DNA from 2 places in the Metabacillus sp. B2-18 genome. Region 2 is predicted to be linked to the other one. Evidence: riboswitches for the same ligand, from Rfam matches in the RefSeq annotation. Region 2 holds a riboswitch; the other holds the start of a gene.
The links. A riboswitch is a leader RNA that binds a small molecule or an ion and turns the genes downstream of it on or off. The one in region 2 is predicted to bind S-adenosylmethionine.

Region 1 (8,332 bases), 1.8 Mb from region 2:
CTTCTCAAGTCCAACGCTTAATCTTAACAGTCCATCTGAAATGCCACGCTTTTCACGCTCTTCCGGAGGCATTGCCGCATGTGACATTTTAGCAGGATACGATAATATAGATTCCACTGCACCTAAACTAACCGCAAACACCGGAAGCTCCACATTTTCAACCAAAGTCTTAACTGCCGCTGCGTCAGCTAATTTAAATGACAACACTGCTCCAGGACCATCCGCTTGATAGTTTTGTGTTTCATGACCTGGGTGATAGCTCAAGCCTGGGTAATATACCTCTTCTACCTTCGGGTGCTCCGCTAAAAACTCAGCTATTTTTAAGGCAGATGCTTGAGACTGCTGTAGGCGTACATGCAATGTCTTTAATCCACGAAGAACTAGCCATGCGTCCTGCACACCAAGAACGGCACCAAATGCATTTTGTAATTTATACAAACGATCGCCTAAATTAGGATCCTTCACAACAGCAAGACCTGCAAGCACATCACTATGCCCCGCTAAAAACTTCGTTGCACTGTGCAACACTACATCAACGCCTAACTCTAAAGGTCGCTGTAACTCTGGTGTTAAGAACGTATTATCTAAGAAAGTTAAGCAGTTATTCGCCTTCGCTAGATTCACAATCCCCTTAATATCCGTTACTTTTAACAATGGATTCGAAGGTGTCTCCATATAAATTACCTTCGTATTAGGACGAATTTCAGACGCAACCTGATGAAGATCTGTCATATCTACAAATGTATGCTCAATTCCAAATCGAGTTAATACATCTGTGATAATACGAAAAGTCCCCCCATACACGTCCTCTGTTACAAGTACATGATCTCCTTGTGATAACAGCAAAAACGCGGTAGAAATAGCTGCCATACCAGAGGAGAACGCCAATCCACGTGATCCGCCTTCTAATTCTGCAATGGCACTCTCCAATGCTTCTCGCGTAGGGTTGCCTGAACGTGCATAATCATATTTCCCAAATTCATCGATATCAAATTGATGAAAAGTAGAGGAATGGTGAATCGGCACACTTACCGATCCTGTGCCGCGGTCCACCTTTGACTCGTTATGAAGTAGCTTTGTTTGAAATGACCAATCATGATTGCTCAACTGCTTCCACTCCTTTCATTGCTTTAAATGCCTGTGTTAGATCCTCAATAATATCTTCTGCATGCTCAACACCAACTGAAAAACGTAGCAGCTTATTACAGACACCATTTGCGATTCGAATATCTTCTGGAATATCCATATGTGTTTGTGTTGCTGGGTACGTGATGAAGCTTTCGATGCCACCTAAGCTTTCTGCGAAGCAAATCGTGTTAAGATTTTTCAAAAACGGATTAATCCATTCTTCATCTTGTAAACGGAATGAAAGCATTCCACCTTTTCCTGGATATAAGACATCAAGTACATCAGAATGCTCTTCTAAAAATGCCGCTACCTTTTGAGCATTTTCCTGATGCTGTCTCATACGAAGTGATAAAGTTTTCATCCCTCTCATTAACAACCAAGAATCAAATGGTGATAAAACAGCACCAATTGCGTTTTGGTGTTGGAAGAATTCTTCACTTAGTTCCTGCCCCTTCGTAACAACTAAGCCTGCAAGAACATCGTTGTGCCCTCCTAAGTATTTTGTTGCACTATGGATGACAATGTCCGCTCCATCTAAGATTGGCGTTTGAAGAACTGGTGTATAGAAAGTGTTATCAACAATCACGAGTATGTTATGCTTTTTCGCAACTCCTACTAGCTCTTTAATATCCGCTTCCTGCATTAATGGATTTGTTGGCGTTTCAATGAATAGAGCTTTTGTGTTTTCATTGATCAATTTTTCCGTTTCAGCTGGATTTGTGAAATCATCATATTGAAATGATAATCCGTATTTTCTCCATTCTCTTTCAAAAAGACGGTATGTTCCACCGTAAAGGTCCGAAGAAACGATCAGTTCGTCTCCACTTTGGAAGAGGGCCATGATTGTTTGGATGGCAGCCATTCCTGAGCTGAAGGCAAAGCCGCGGTCGCCATGCTCAAGGTCTGCAATCGCTTTTTCGACTAATAGTCTTGTAGGGTTTCCTGTTCGGATATAATCAAATCCAGTTGATTCACCGATACCTGCGTGACGATAGGCTGTTGATAAATAAATTGGCGGGTTAACTGTACCTGTTACATTTTCACTGCGGTTGCCGATTTGTGCTAATTTTGTTTCGATACGTTTACTCATGTTTGTCACTCCTAAGATATAAATTTAATGATTATGTACATGAGAGAAAGTGTACATGTCTTAAAAAAGCAAAATAAAAAGTCTTCCCCGTTAAGAAGAAGACTGTGTCGTTAAAGTGCGCTTCTTCTTATCTCTCAAGCATAAAGCTGGTGTGGCTTGCTGGATTTAGCACCTTGGCACTCGCAGAAGTCTTGGTATGGTGTTGTTAAATAAGTAAACTCATATAATTAGTGTTGTGTAGTTTTTCACAGCACGCAAGTGCTTGCGGCTTGCTCTGCAAGCCTCGACAGAAAATGAAAAATGCCTGTAACAAACAAGGGCGCTTTGTTCCATTCATTTTTCATTTCCTGTCGGTGCTGTAAAAAACTTACTTAGAGTTTATCTATCATCAACCACCAGATCTTCACTCGTTATGAACCGGTTGCTGAGGCTTCATAGGGCCAGTCCCTCTGCCTCTCTTGATAAGAAATATATGAAATTTTTAAAATGTTTAACTTTTTATTACTGTACCTTATTCAAGTGGAGAATGCAATAGAATTATTGTAATAGTTTGATATCTTCGATAATTTTTTCGAATGGTACGTCAGATACTCCATCGTATTGCTCAAGGATTTGACTACCTTTCATAAGAAAGATCGAGGTACTGTGCACATATTGAGTTGAGCCTTCAAGTTTTGCAGCAGGAGCTAAGAAACTTATATTAGAAAAAGATTCAATTTCTGCTTGATCATAGCCTGTTAGAAAGTTCCAAGTTTCATAATCAGCACCGAATTGATTTCCAAACTTTTTTAACACTTCAGGTGTATCATGTTCTGGATCAATACTGAAGGAAACTAACTCTGCTTCTGCTTTTTCATCTTTTAACTGCTCTTGAAGTGTAGCAATGTGAGCAGTCATTGGCGAGCAGACAGTATCACAATTTGTAAAAATAAACGTAGCTATCCAAACTTTGTCTTCGTAGTCAGACATTCTTACAGCTTCTCCGTTTTGATTCACGGCTTCCAGTGGCTCTACAGTTCCATTTAATGAAAAATGCTCTTCCAGGTTGATAGACTGAGAACAGCCTACCAACGCTAGAACAGCAATTACAATTGATAGTATTTTTTTCACGGTAGATTCCTACTTCGTTAAGAATGAAGTGTCGATTAGATCACTGAATTCTGGTTTTTCCTTTAGGAATTTTAATTCATAAGAAGAATTTGCAAATTCTTGAACAACATCTGCGTTTACTTCTGTAGTGTATGTTACACGCTCCCACGCGCTGTCAACGATCGCTGGGTCTAATTCTTGATCTGTGATGTCTTTGATAGCTTTAATTGCAATATCACGTGCTTCTTCTGGATTTTCGTTAATAAAGTTAACGCCTTGCTCATGTGCTTTTACGATATTAGCTACTAGCTCTTTATTTTCTTCAATTAGTTTTCCACTTGTTACTAACACTGTGTTAGGTAATGTTGTACCATATGAGATTTCATCTGTATCAACGATTACTTTTGCACCGTCATTTACTAATTGTGATGCCCACGGCTCTGGAACAGCAGCAAGATCTACTTTACCTGATTCGAACATTGCACCGTATTGAGCTGGGTTACCAGTTACATGTTTAAGAGTTCCACCAATACGTGCTGATGTAATTCCTAAATCTTTAAGAAATGTTTCCATTTGAACATCATGTGTGCAACCTACACCAGGTGTGATGAACGTTTTACCTGAAACATCCTCAACTGATTGAACACCACTTTTTGCTGATGCAACAACAACAGTACCACCTGAAGATGCACCTGCAATAATTTTCACGTCTGCTCCATTTGCATAGTTGTTCATAACTGGACCTGGTCCTACTAGTCCTGCTTGTATTTCACCTGTTTTTAAAGCCGTCATAAACGCTGCTCCGTCAGGGAACGTTTTGTATGTTACTTTTACGTTTTCTCCAAGAGCTTCTTCATAATAACCTTTTTCTCTAGAAATCATAGCTGGTACGTGGTCAATGTTTGGGAAATATCCAATCACAACCTCTTCTGTGCTCCCGCTACCGCTTGTATTTGATGATTCACCAGTTCCACAAGCTGCAAGGACACCTACTAATAAAATTGAAATAATTGCAAATAAAAGTCCTTTTTTCATGATGTAACCTCCATTTTGAATAATGATTGTAAGTTAAAAATAACCTTTTACTTTGATACCTTATTTTACGCTTGAAGTCAGAAGTCAGAGGTGAGATTTGAAGCAATTGGTGACATACCAATTGCTTTTATTAAAAAAATCCTCAACTATCTAATCCCCATTTTTTCATTACGTTTTTCTCAATACGTTGGAAAAAGAGTAAATCGACAATAACACCAATGACCATAATCATGATCATAATGGCGAGTACTAAGCTCATATCACCAAAATCTGATGCAAATTTTAATTTATATCCAAGACCAGGACCTGTACTTAATAATTCACCGGCCATTAATGCTCTCCATGCAAATGCCCAAGCAAGTCTTATTCCTGTTACAACATAAGGGATAGATGCTGGAATCATGACCTTCCAGAACAGGCTCAAGCCTTTATAATCCATCGTTTGTGCTGCTTTTATATAAAGTGGTGGCACATTTTTAATCCCTGTTCTCATGTTAATCGTCATCACAAGTGTTGCACCTAAAACGACAATAAACGTAACAGCTGCTTCATTTAACCCGAACCACATGATCGCTAAAGGTAACCAAACAATACTTGGTACAGACTGTAAAGCGATAATTAATGAACCTAATGTTTCATCAAGTGTTTTAGATTTAGCTAAAGCTACTCCTAAAATAAGTCCTAAGATTAATGCAATGACTAATCCAATTGCAAGTCTTTTAAAGCTTGCGACTAAGTCATAGACAAGTGTTAAATCTAAAAAGCCTGTATACAATGATTTGAAAACATCTGTAGGGGCAGGGAATATTGCTACGGAAACATCAATAAGTTTTACCGTTACCTGCCATACAGTTAAAAGAATAACGTAAAAAAGGATTCGTTTAACGACTGGCTGCATATTGCTGCTCCTTTTCTATTACTTTATCAATTTCTGATTTTAGTAATTTTTTAATTCGTTCTTCATAAGCTATTAGCTCTTCACGTGCTTGCTCACGTGGTCTAGGAAAGTCAAGCTCGATAATATCAACAATTCGTCCTGGCTGTGTTCCCATGACGACAATTCTATCAGAAAGCTTTAATGCTTCATGAATACTATGTGTAACGAAAAGAATCGTTTTTTTCGTCTCTAAAAATACTTCTTCTAACACTTCATGAAGTCTTGAACGTGTTTGCTCATCAAGCGCACCGAATGGCTCATCCATTAATAATAGAGCTGGATCCATCGCTAATGCTCTCGCAATGGAGACACGCTGCTGCATCCCGCCTGAAAGCTCATGCGGAGAATGCTTGGCATATGGACTTAATTGCACAAGAGATAAAAATTTATGAGCTCTTTTCTGTGCTTCTTTCTTGGAAAGCTCCTTGCGAAGAGGAAACATTACATTTTCTTCAACAGTTAACCATGGAAATAATGCAGCTTGCTGAAATACCATGCCACGTTCTTTACCAGGTCCTTTTAGTTGTTTCCCTTGTAGAATAAGCTCACCAGAAGTTGCCTGTGTTAAGCCTGCAACGATGGAAAGCAAAGTTGATTTTCCACATCCTGAAGGACCTAGGATCGAAACAAATTCTCCTTCTTTCACTTGTAAATCTATATTTGTTAAAACTGTTTCTTCTTTGTTATCACGGTTTTTGAATTGTTTATTAACATTATTTATAGATAAAAACACTGATATCACCTACTTTTCTTAATTCATATCTGTTTTATCGGATTTACTTATTATAGTAGGTTTAGGAAATAAGTCAATGGTAAAATTAGTATTTCCCTAATTCTCACCAAAATAAAAAAGACCGACATGTAAGTCGGCCTTGTTCACGTTATTTTTTCTTTTCATCATAATAATTAACAGCATACATAGAACCTTCAGCTACCATCGTATTATCTTCAATATCATGTGGATCCGGGTGTCCAGATTTCTCCATAACCTGCTTGTCTTTATTTATAGAATTAATGGCTTTATTCTTCATCATTTGCATGGAAGAGATGAATTTGTTCTTTCTTTTTTCTTCCTTTAATAAATAAGATGTAACCCCTATTGTGGATAGTGCAACACCGGATAAAACCACTTTGCTTGATTTTTTCATTTGTGATTCTCCTCTCACTTTTATTAATAGGTCTTACTTGGAAAATACCCTTGTCCGACATTTTTAAACATTTTTTTCTCGGAAAACATAATAAATATGCTTTTTTAAGGATGAATGAATTGTTGCGTGTTAAAATAAAAGGGGTTTCATTCATGTTTTAGGAGGGGTAACCATGAGTAAACAAACAGGTATTATTAAGGAGCACTCCTTTTATTCAGAAGCACTTCAGGAAGAATTAACATTGCTAATTTATCTTCCAGAGAATTTTTCTCCATTATATAAGTATAGTTTATTGATTGCACAAGATGGTCAAGATTACTTTAAACTCGGTCGTGTTGGTAGACAGGTCGAGGCTTTAGTTAAAGATGAAGAAATAGAAGATGTTATTGTTATTGGCATTCCTTATAAAGATGTTCATGACAGAAAAGAAAAATACCATCCGAATGGTAGTAAGTTTAAGCAGTATGTGCGTTTTCTTGCGCATGAATTAGTACCATATCTCGATTTCGAATTTCCAACATACCAAATCGGCTTTGGTCGTGCGTTAATTGGTGATTCCTTAGGAGCAACTGTTTCCTTATTAACAGGCTTATCGTATCCTAATACTTTCGGAAAGCTCATACTCCAATCACCTCTTGTAAATGAAGATGTCATGAATGCTGTTAAAGAGTTTGATTCTTCCTCCAAACCGATGATTTATCATCAAATTGGCAAGAAAGAAACAGAGGTAAAGACTACTGATGGTATCATTCAAGACTTTCTTACTCCAAATCGACAGCTGTCCCAATTGATGTCTGAAAAGGGTTTTTCATATACGTATGAAGAGTTTGATGGAGATCATACTTGGAAGTATTGGCAACCGGCTTTAACACCAATTTTTAAACTTATGTTTGAATAACATCGTACATATGTTTATTTTTAAAAATTTGCTATACTAAAACTATAATGAACAGTTTAGGAGGGAATATCATGAAATACGGAATCGCCCTTTTTCCATCAAAAAAATTGCAGGACTTAGTGAATTCTTATCGCAAACGGTACGATACTCACTACGCATTAGTGCCACCACATGTTACATTAAAAACGGCTTTTGAAGCAGAAGACGATGAAATAAAGGTTATCGCGAAGGAACTTCGTAAAGTAGCTGAAACAAGTGAACCAATCAAAATCTCAATTAAAAAGGTTAGCTCTTTTTCACCTGTAAACAACGTGATTTATTTAAAAGTAGATCCAACTGATGAGCTACAAGCTCTTCATGAAAATTTACATACAGGTTCCTTAAGCAGTCAGCCTGAATATGCTTTTGTCCCTCATATTACACTTGGACAAAATCTTTCAGATGATGAACACTCAGATGTTCTCGGCAGCATTAAAATGCTCGATATTCACCACGAGGAAGTTATTGACCGCTTCCACCTTTTATATCAACTAGAGAACGGTTCTTGGACTGTTCATGAAACATTTTTACTCGGAAAGGAAAGCGAATAATTGGAAATAAAACAAGTAGCAACAAGAGATGAACTAGAAGATGCATTCACAGTAAGAAAAATTGTGTTCGTAGATGAACAAAACGTCCCTGAAGAAGAGGAAATTGATCAGTATGAAGATGAAGCAACACATGTTGTTTTATATGATGATCAAGAAAAGCCAGCAGGTGCAGGTCGAGTACGTGTGCTTGATGGTTTAGGTAAAATTGAAAGAATTTGTGTGCTATCAACAACTCGTGGAACTGGTGCAGGCCGTAAAATTGTATCTAAATTAGAAAACATTGCGTCAGAACAAGGAGTTAATAAATTTAAACTGAACGCGCAAACACATGCGATACCATTTTACGAAAAGTTAGGCTATGAGGTTGTATCAGATGAATTTATGGATGCAGGTATTCCTCATGTAACGATGATTAAA
Region 2 (8,332 bases):
ATGAAAAAGTGGACACAACATTTCAAAAAAAGGTAATGAAGGTAGCACATCATTTTTTTATAGAAAACTGGAAAGCCAATCATCAATTTAATGGATATCCATCAGAATATGTAAGTACATTTATCATAAGTGGAAGTATTTATGTTACCAAAGAATGGCTAAACAGAGGAATGGACAAAACACCAAAAGAAATGGCTGAAATGATTAATAATCTAATCAAAAATGGTCTTTTCGGGACATAGGTTCTTTGTCTCTTTATAAGGAAGTAATCCTTTTCCGTCTCTTCTATTTATTATTAATAAAATTAAAGCTTTATCCACAATTGTCCAGTTCAAATTATCATTTTATGAATAAAATATATTAATCCTAAAGCACCCATGTAAGATCTCTAAAAGACACTCAAAACAGAGTGTCTTTTTACGTTTATAATGAAAAATCTTTTTAAAGAAATTTAAAATGAACTTCTCCTCCTTTTAGGCTCCCAAGCGGAGGTTTTCGATATTTTATCCGAAAAAATAATGACTACGTCCAAACCAATCATAAAAGTATTCATACTATAAATTAACCTCAGATAAAGGAGGTGAAAAATATGTCAGGTGGATATGGTTCTGGTGCAGGTTTTGCGCTAATCGTAGTACTATTTATTCTTTTAATTATCGTTGGTGCTGCTTATGTTGGCGGTGGTTACTAATTTAAAAAAGTAATTCAAAATTAAAGCAGACTACAGCGTAGTCTGCTTTTTGAAAAGTAAGGGTTCTGATCATCACATTGCTTATCTCCACAAAAAAGCGAACAACCATCTATTGTTGTTCGCTTAATAACTTATCCCCAAATCTCTTTTGAAATATCTACAATGTACTTTAACTTCGCCCATTGCTCTTCTTCGGTTAAGATATTTCCATGATGCGTTGATGCAAATCCACATTGTGGACTAATACATAATTGCTCTAATGGCACATACTTTGTTGCTTCTTCTAACGAGCTTTAATATTTTCCTTATCTTCTAATTGTCCATGTTTTGATGTGAAAACACCAAGAACAACTCTTGGACCATCGTTTGGTATATAATCTAATGGTCCGAAATCACCAGAGCGATCATCATCATATTCTAAGAAAAAGCCATTCACTTTTTCTTTTGCGAACAATGTTGGTGCAATTTTAGCATAGCTACCTTCAAATGCCCATTTAGAACGGTAGTTACCACGGCAAAGGTGAGTAGTAATCGTTAAATCTTCTGGCTTATCTTCAAGAACACCATTTACAACACGCAAAGCTAAGTCAATTAATTGTTCACGCGAAAAACCACTATCATTAAACGGAATTTCAGGTGCATTAAGTCCAGCAATATATACATCGTCTAGTTGTAAGTAGCGGCAACCAACATCATAAAATGCTTTAATGGCATCCTTATATGTTTGGATAACATCATTCGTATATTCTTCAATATCTGGATAAATTTCCAGGTTACGGATCCCTGCATTAAATAATTGGTTCGGGCTAGGAATCGTTTGTTTAGCAACCGCACGATCCCCGACAATTTCTTTAAACTCGATAAATTCTTTTATATGAGGATGCTCAGGGTTAAATGAAATTTTTCCGATAACACGAACATCGTATCTTTCTGTTTCCTCACCCTTGAATGCAAACCCGCTTTCTGGAACATATCCCTCTACACCGTTTAAATGCTCTAGAAAATCTGTGTGCCAAAATCTACGACGAAACTCACCATCGGTCACAGCTTGCAAACCAACTTCGATTTGCTTATCAACAATTTTTTTAATTTCTTCCGTTTCAATTTTATGTAGTTGTTCAGACGTTAAATTCCCCTCTTGGAAATCTTTTCTTGCTTGATGAATTCTTTCTGGACGTAATAGACTTCCAACGTGATCGGCTCTAAAAGGCGCTTTTACTAGTGTTTTTGTCATGTAAATCTCTCCTAACTTTGGATGGTTTAAATTAAAGGCTATAGATGTAATCCCTAGTGATGAAAATGATCAGGTCAGCAATAGGTAATAAAACATTCACCAGGATAAAAATATGTAGACTTAGTTTTTACTACAGACCTAGTATACTTTTAAAACAAAAACCCCTCTTCCAAAAGAAAGAGGGGGCTAGTTTTTCATAAATATGACCTGATCCTCTTATCTCAAGCATGATTGCTCTGGAATTGGCACAGTACTATAAAAGTCCGCTGCCGAGGCTTCAAAGGGCCAGTCCCTCCACCTCTCTTGATAAGAAATTTTTGAATATATTAAATTGTTTTATTACTATACAATTAAACAATCAAAGCTGTCAACACTTATAGAGAATTTTTCCAACCAGAGGGACAGGTTACTTGTCCCAAATAAAAAATGGGACAGTGTACCTGTCCCTCTGTTTGTTAAGTTTTTGTCACTTCAGTTGTTTTTCTGTCGAAACACTTTCAATTACAGACAAATTTTTGCATAATATTCCTTGTGTCTATTTTATTTTCGGAGGATATGAACGATGGCTAAGGAAACCAAGAAACTTATGATGTGCATTAATGGTCTTAAATCTGATTTATTTCAAATTGCGGAAAATACTGGTCTAGATAGTCGGTATACGTTGGAATGTATTATTCAATTGGACGAACTAATTAAGCGATATCATCAGGAAAATGAAAAAAACAACACGATTGAATGATGTGAAAATTCATTTAACCAAACCTCTTAGAAGGATTTACTAAAATCCAACTTACATAAACTAAAACTCTTATAAAAAAAAGAACCACCTGATAGGTAGCTTTAAAGTCTAATAATTTCTTTTTCATACACTAATTCAACTAAATACTTTTCATCGATTTTCATGATTTCAAGTTGTCCATTTTGATAATCATGCAATACTGTGTAAAGACAGCCCTTATACATTACTTTATCATTTACAAACATTAGTAATTACCTCTCACTTTAAAGATCATTTTCTAACATATGATAACGAATGAATATTAATTAATGATAGTAATCCTATTACAAATCGGTAAATTTAATGTAAATTTCGTATCTTTAGTTTATCTAATACAAATACATTTATGGTCATATTTTTGACGTAAAATAAAAAATTGGGACAGTTTACTGTCCCTCTAGAACCCACCTTCTCCTCCTCCTCCGCCATTTAGATGGTTATATTGATTTCCCATCACTTCGGACTCTACATTATGATTCCCTTTATTAACATCTGGAGGAACAGCTCCTGTTTTTTTATCAAAGTATATAGCGAATGTTATCACAATGCTTAATGGGATCAAAAAAATCAACCAAATCACAAAATCTCCCCTTTAGAAATCGCCATATCAGAAAATAAAATATTCAGATTATTTATATTTTACCATAATTTTTCCATCAACTACAGATTTTCTCCTGATTTAACTAGTTAACCTATCCTTAAATAATCAATAAATAACAATTCTATATTGTTTTTAAAATAATAATCTCAAATTGATATTTGTTTAATATCAATTTGAGATATATAATAAAAACAAGAACAACACAGAAAACGTTTACAACATTAACACAACAACGTTTTTCCCATATTTAAGGAGGATTTACCATGAGCCAATTAGCTAGACAATCTAAAGTAAAGGATTTATTAGCGAAGAAAAAATTCAATGAAAAAGAAATCGCAGAAATGACAGATCCGCAAATTGAATACTATCACTGGCTCTATTTTGAAGATTCTGTTTACGACTATATGTAATTTACTATATTAATAGAGAAAAAGCTTTTGTACTTTGTACAAAAGCTTTTTTGTTTTAAATTACCTTATGAACCTCCTTTAAATAAGTAGCCACCTCAAATGTGTTCACCTTCAATTCTACGATTACCAAAAATACGAAACATCGCCAATAATTTGATTATTTTGTGCCAAAAATTTGGCCTGTTTTCAATCTAAATCATTTTAAAACTAGCTAACAAGCCTTATAAATTCATATATTTTATAAAAAGTGTAAGTTTTAGAAACTTGGCACACCTCTTGCATATATGTTTATCGAAAAACTAAGGGAGGGCTTTAATATGAAAACAAGTGTTGACAAACAAGTAACAAATCAAGTGATTCCTACAACAATGAAAGCTGCAGTTGTAAACGAATTCAAACAAAAACTAGAGGTAAAAGAAATTCCAGTCCCAACTCTTGAGTATGGCGAAATTTTAGTAAAAATTAAAGCGTGTGGAGTTTGTCACACTGACCTTCACGCTGCACACGGTGACTGGCCGGTAAAACCAAAGCTTCCATTAGTACCTGGACATGAAGGTGTTGGAGAAGTCGTAAAGGTGGCAGAAGGTGTTACTTCCATTAAAATTGGAGATATCGTTGGCATTCCTTGGTTATACTCTGCTTGTGGTGAATGTGAATACTGCTTAACAGGGAGAGAAACACTTTGTCATGATCAGTTAAATGCCGGCTATTCAGTTGATGGTGGTTATGCAGAATATTGCAAAGCACCTGCAAACTATGTTGTAAAAGTACCAGCTGGTGTTGATCTTGCTGAAATTTCTCCAATTTTTTGTGCTGGGGTTACAACATACAAGGCATTAAAAGTAAGTGAAGCTAAGCCTGGTGACTGGGTAGCGATTTATGGTATCGGTGGCCTTGGACATGTTGCTTTACAATATGCAAAAGCAATGGGTTTCAACGTTATTGCTGTAGATATTCAAGATGACAAGCTTGATTTAGCATCCGAATTAGGAGCAGATTTAACAATTAATGGCTTAAAATGTGATCCTATTCAAGAAATTAAAGATAAAGTAGGCGGAGTTCAAGCAGCTGTTAGTGTTGCGGTAACGAAAAAAGCATTTGAACAAGCTTACGGATCTGTTAAGCGTGGTGGAACTCTAGTTGTTGTTGGTCTTCCAAATGATGAGCTTCCAATTCCAATTTTTGATACTGTTCTTAACGGTGTTTCTGTTAAAGGTTCAATTGTTGGAACAAGAAAAGACCTCCAGGAAGCCGTACAGTTTGCTGCAGAAGGAAAAGTTAAAACAAATATATCAACAGAGCCACTTGATAACATTAATGATGTATTCGAAAGAATGGAAAAAGGTCAAATTAACGGACGTGTTGTATTAACACTTGAATAATCATAAAATCTTAAAGTAAGTGAAACACAAAAAGCGTTCAGATGACTTGAAACAAGATGCAACTGGACGCTTTTGGAATATATATAAAATCAAATGTTACTGTACAAACAGGTAAATCAGTTATGAAAAAAACCACCTATAAATCCATCTGACAGTTCATAGCCAAAAATAAATGATCCAATAATATAAGCTAATATGAAGGCAATAATAATTCCAACAAAGTTATTTTCAATTTGCTTCATTTTTTCATTTTTCATGGCTGTCCTCCTGCATTTACCTAGCAATCGATTATTCTTAATATTCCTACTTAAAAATAAGTTATACCAATTATATAAACAGGTAAATTCAGTTGTGTTTACAAAAGGCCTTTATGTTTACTATTTATTTCTTCATGTAACTTTTCCCCTTTTCATAGTTCTCCTTCTTCATCTCTTCCGGTAACATGCTTCCTCCTGTTGCCCACACCAAATGGGTTGCATGAGGATACTGAAATTCGGGGTGATTAATGATATGTATTACACCTGGAAATCCAGCTAAAGCTGAAGGTTCTAAATTTATATTTTCTGTGTCAACTAACATAGTAAGCAATTGAAAAAGATGTTCATCTTCAACAGTATAAACTCCACTGATAAGTTCTTCTAGTAGCTTTCCGACAAAACCTGAAGGTCTGCCTACAGCTAATCCGTCAGCTTCTGTGACATTGTCAATATCAAAGTCTTGGACAGAAACTTTTTCATGTAGTCCAGTTAATAAACCTAAAAGCATTGCTGGAGAATGAGTTGGCTCTGCAAAGAAGCAATGCACTGAATCCTTAAAAATCAATTTTAATCCGAAGGCAACTCCGCCTGGACCTCCACCCACACCACATGGTAAATAGACGAATAGCGGATTTTCTTCATTTACTACTATCCCTAACTCTTCTAATTGCTTTTGTAATCGCAGCGCTGCCACTGCGTATCCTAAAAACAGATCTTTCGAATTCTCATCATCTATAAAATGCATATTCTCATTTGCTTGAGCTTGCCTTCTTCCTTCAGTAACAGCTTTACTATAGTCGGAATTATACTCAATAACAGTAACACCTTTTTCTTTTAATAAGTCTTTTTTCCATTTTTTCGCATCAGCTGACATGTGCACATATACGTTGAACCCTAATTTAGCACTTATGATTCCAATACTAAGTCCGAGATTACCTGTCGAACCTACAGCGATTGAATAGTGTGAAAATAATTCTCTAAACGATTTGTTAGTTAAAATGGAGTAATCATCATCATATGATAACATTCCTTTGTCTATAGCAATGCGTTCAGCAAATTTTAATACTTCATAAATTCCACCTCTAGCTTTAATGGAACCTGAAATAGGTAAAAAGTTGTCAGTTTTCAGAAAAACTTCTTGATTTACATGCATCTTATAGTGATTTTCCATCGCCTTTTTCATTTTAGGAATACGAATAGTTCGTGAATCAATCATTCCATTAGTCTCTTTTGTTTCTGGGAAAGCCTTAATAAGATATGGTGCAAATCTTATTAGCCTTTCTTCCGCTTCCTTCACATCATCCAGCGTAATGGAAAGTTTGGATTCAGCTTTTTCAAAATTTTTATATTTAGGATTTTGCCAAAATGTTTCCTCTGTTTCCATTATTGTATGTAGATTAGGATTGTCCCTCTTCCATTCTTCTAATGTTTTACCATGAATTAATTTCATTAAAATTACCCTCTTTTTTTTACTTCTTTTTCATTCCTACAAAATAACCAAAATAAAAAATAACGATTGAATAACCAATTAACATAAGAATAGGTGTTGTGATGGATAGACTAAAGTTTACAAGTGCAGAGTATGCTTTAAGGATTTGTGGTACCAATTGGTCCTTTGTAGATAGATAATATATGTTCACAATGAATAAACAAAGAATAATAAAAAATAAAGCGCGGAAAATTTGTGTTATGTTCGTTTGCTTCTTTGCTTTCGATCCTGTTTTTTTTGCCGTTTCCATATTCTGCCCCCTTCCCATTTCTTCTTAAGTAATAAAATTATATTTAACTTAGATAGTTCCTGCTTTTTAAAGAAAGTTCTTTTTAAAATCTCTAAAAAAGAATTCATAATAAAATTTTATGAAGTGGACAATCCATATTTATAAAAATTATCTAAACCTTACATTTTTGTTGGCGTTTTTTAATACAATTCTTATAGAGGTGATAAAAATGCCAAGAGTAAAATACACCGATAGTGACATCGATTTAATGGCAAGGATGATGCGAGCAGAAGCAGAAGGTGAAGCAAACTAGGAATGCTAATGGTTGGCAATGTTATTGTTAATCGACTAAAGGCTAATTGTTTAGATTTTAAAGACTTACGATCAGTACGAGATGTTATTTACCAGGTTCAGGGTGGAAATTATTCTTTTGAAGCTGTTCAAAAAGGGAATGTTTTTTACCAAAGAGCAAGAGGTATAGAAAAAAAACTAGCTAAACAAAATCTTGATTATTGGAGAGAACATCCTTCAAAGTTTGCACTTTGGTACTTTAATCCTTATGCTGCATGTCCACCTACATGGTACGATCAACCTATCACAGGACAATACAAACAACATTGCTATTATGAACCAAAGCCTGATACTTGCGAAGGTGCTTACGTTTGGTAAAGGTAAATCCCCACAATTGTGGGGATTTTTGATATTAATCTCTTATTTTAGAATCACTTATATTACTATCATCAAAACATTGAAAACAAAATAGCTCTGATTGATCGTTTAGCTTTCCATTTAAAAATCCGTCAATACAATATATTGTCTTGCTACATTCAATACAAATCCCTACTTTTTCGACCATAATAATATCCTCACACTAAAATGATTCGTAATGAACAAGTTCATTTTTTGGAGTACTATCCTTTTTACTTGGGGCTTCTTTTTGATACCCCAATCCTAAGACCGCAATAACCCTTCGATCAGAAGGAATGTGAAGGGTTTTTCTTACATATTCTTCTCCTTGTTCTGATTTCACTTCATCCTCCATATTAAAAACAGCTCCAAAAGCACAACCAAGTCCTTCGTTAACTGCTGATAACCAAATATAACTACATGCAATCGATGCATCCTGCAGCCAATACTTGCTAATTTCAGGACGCCCTGTCACAATAACGGCACCTTGTGCTTCTTTCAACCACTTCATATATGGTGTTGTATGGTAAAGAAGATCTAATGTCTCTCGATTTGTTACAACAACAAATTCTCT

Region 1: another riboswitch for S-adenosylmethionine. It lies ahead of LPC09_RS05100 (methionine biosynthesis PLP-dependent protein); the one in region 2 lies ahead of LPC09_RS14100 (5-methyltetrahydropteroyltriglutamate--homocysteine S-methyltransferase).

The regions. Positions count from the first base shown of each region.
Region 1 covers NZ_CP088245.1:963,641-971,972, reverse strand. The annotation lists gene metC (cystathionine beta-lyase) at 1-1,107, opposite strand, end outside; gene LPC09_RS05100 (methionine biosynthesis PLP-dependent protein) at 1,094-2,218, opposite strand; SAM riboswitch class I at 2,601-2,686, opposite strand; gene LPC09_RS05095 (SCO family protein) at 2,756-3,328, opposite strand; gene LPC09_RS05090 (aliphatic sulfonate ABC transporter substrate-binding protein) at 3,338-4,342, opposite strand; gene LPC09_RS05085 (ABC transporter permease) at 4,485-5,240, opposite strand; gene LPC09_RS05080 (ABC transporter ATP-binding protein) at 5,224-6,012, opposite strand; gene LPC09_RS05075 (hypothetical protein) at 6,161-6,427, opposite strand; gene LPC09_RS05070 (esterase family protein) at 6,600-7,325, shown strand; gene LPC09_RS05065 (YjcG family protein) at 7,397-7,915, shown strand; gene LPC09_RS05060 (GNAT family N-acetyltransferase) at 7,916-8,332, shown strand, end outside.
Region 2 covers NZ_CP088245.1:2,803,077-2,811,408, forward strand. The annotation lists gene LPC09_RS14090 (TetR/AcrR family transcriptional regulator) at 1-242, shown strand, start outside; gene LPC09_RS14095 (YjcZ family sporulation protein) at 590-691, shown strand; partial or broken gene LPC09_RS14100 (5-methyltetrahydropteroyltriglutamate--homocysteine S-methyltransferase) at 823-1,925, opposite strand; SAM riboswitch class I at 2,139-2,238, opposite strand; gene LPC09_RS14105 (hypothetical protein) at 2,488-2,664, shown strand; gene LPC09_RS14110 (hypothetical protein) at 2,766-2,909, opposite strand; gene LPC09_RS14115 (hypothetical protein) at 3,101-3,283, opposite strand; gene LPC09_RS14120 (BH0509 family protein) at 3,568-3,714, shown strand; gene adhP (alcohol dehydrogenase AdhP) at 4,083-5,096, shown strand; gene LPC09_RS14130 (hypothetical protein) at 5,213-5,353, opposite strand; gene LPC09_RS14135 (D-serine ammonia-lyase) at 5,478-6,803, opposite strand; gene LPC09_RS14140 (hypothetical protein) at 6,823-7,092, opposite strand; partial or broken gene LPC09_RS14145 (cell wall hydrolase) at 7,301-7,740, shown strand; gene LPC09_RS14150 (nitroreductase family protein) at 7,943-8,332, opposite strand, start outside.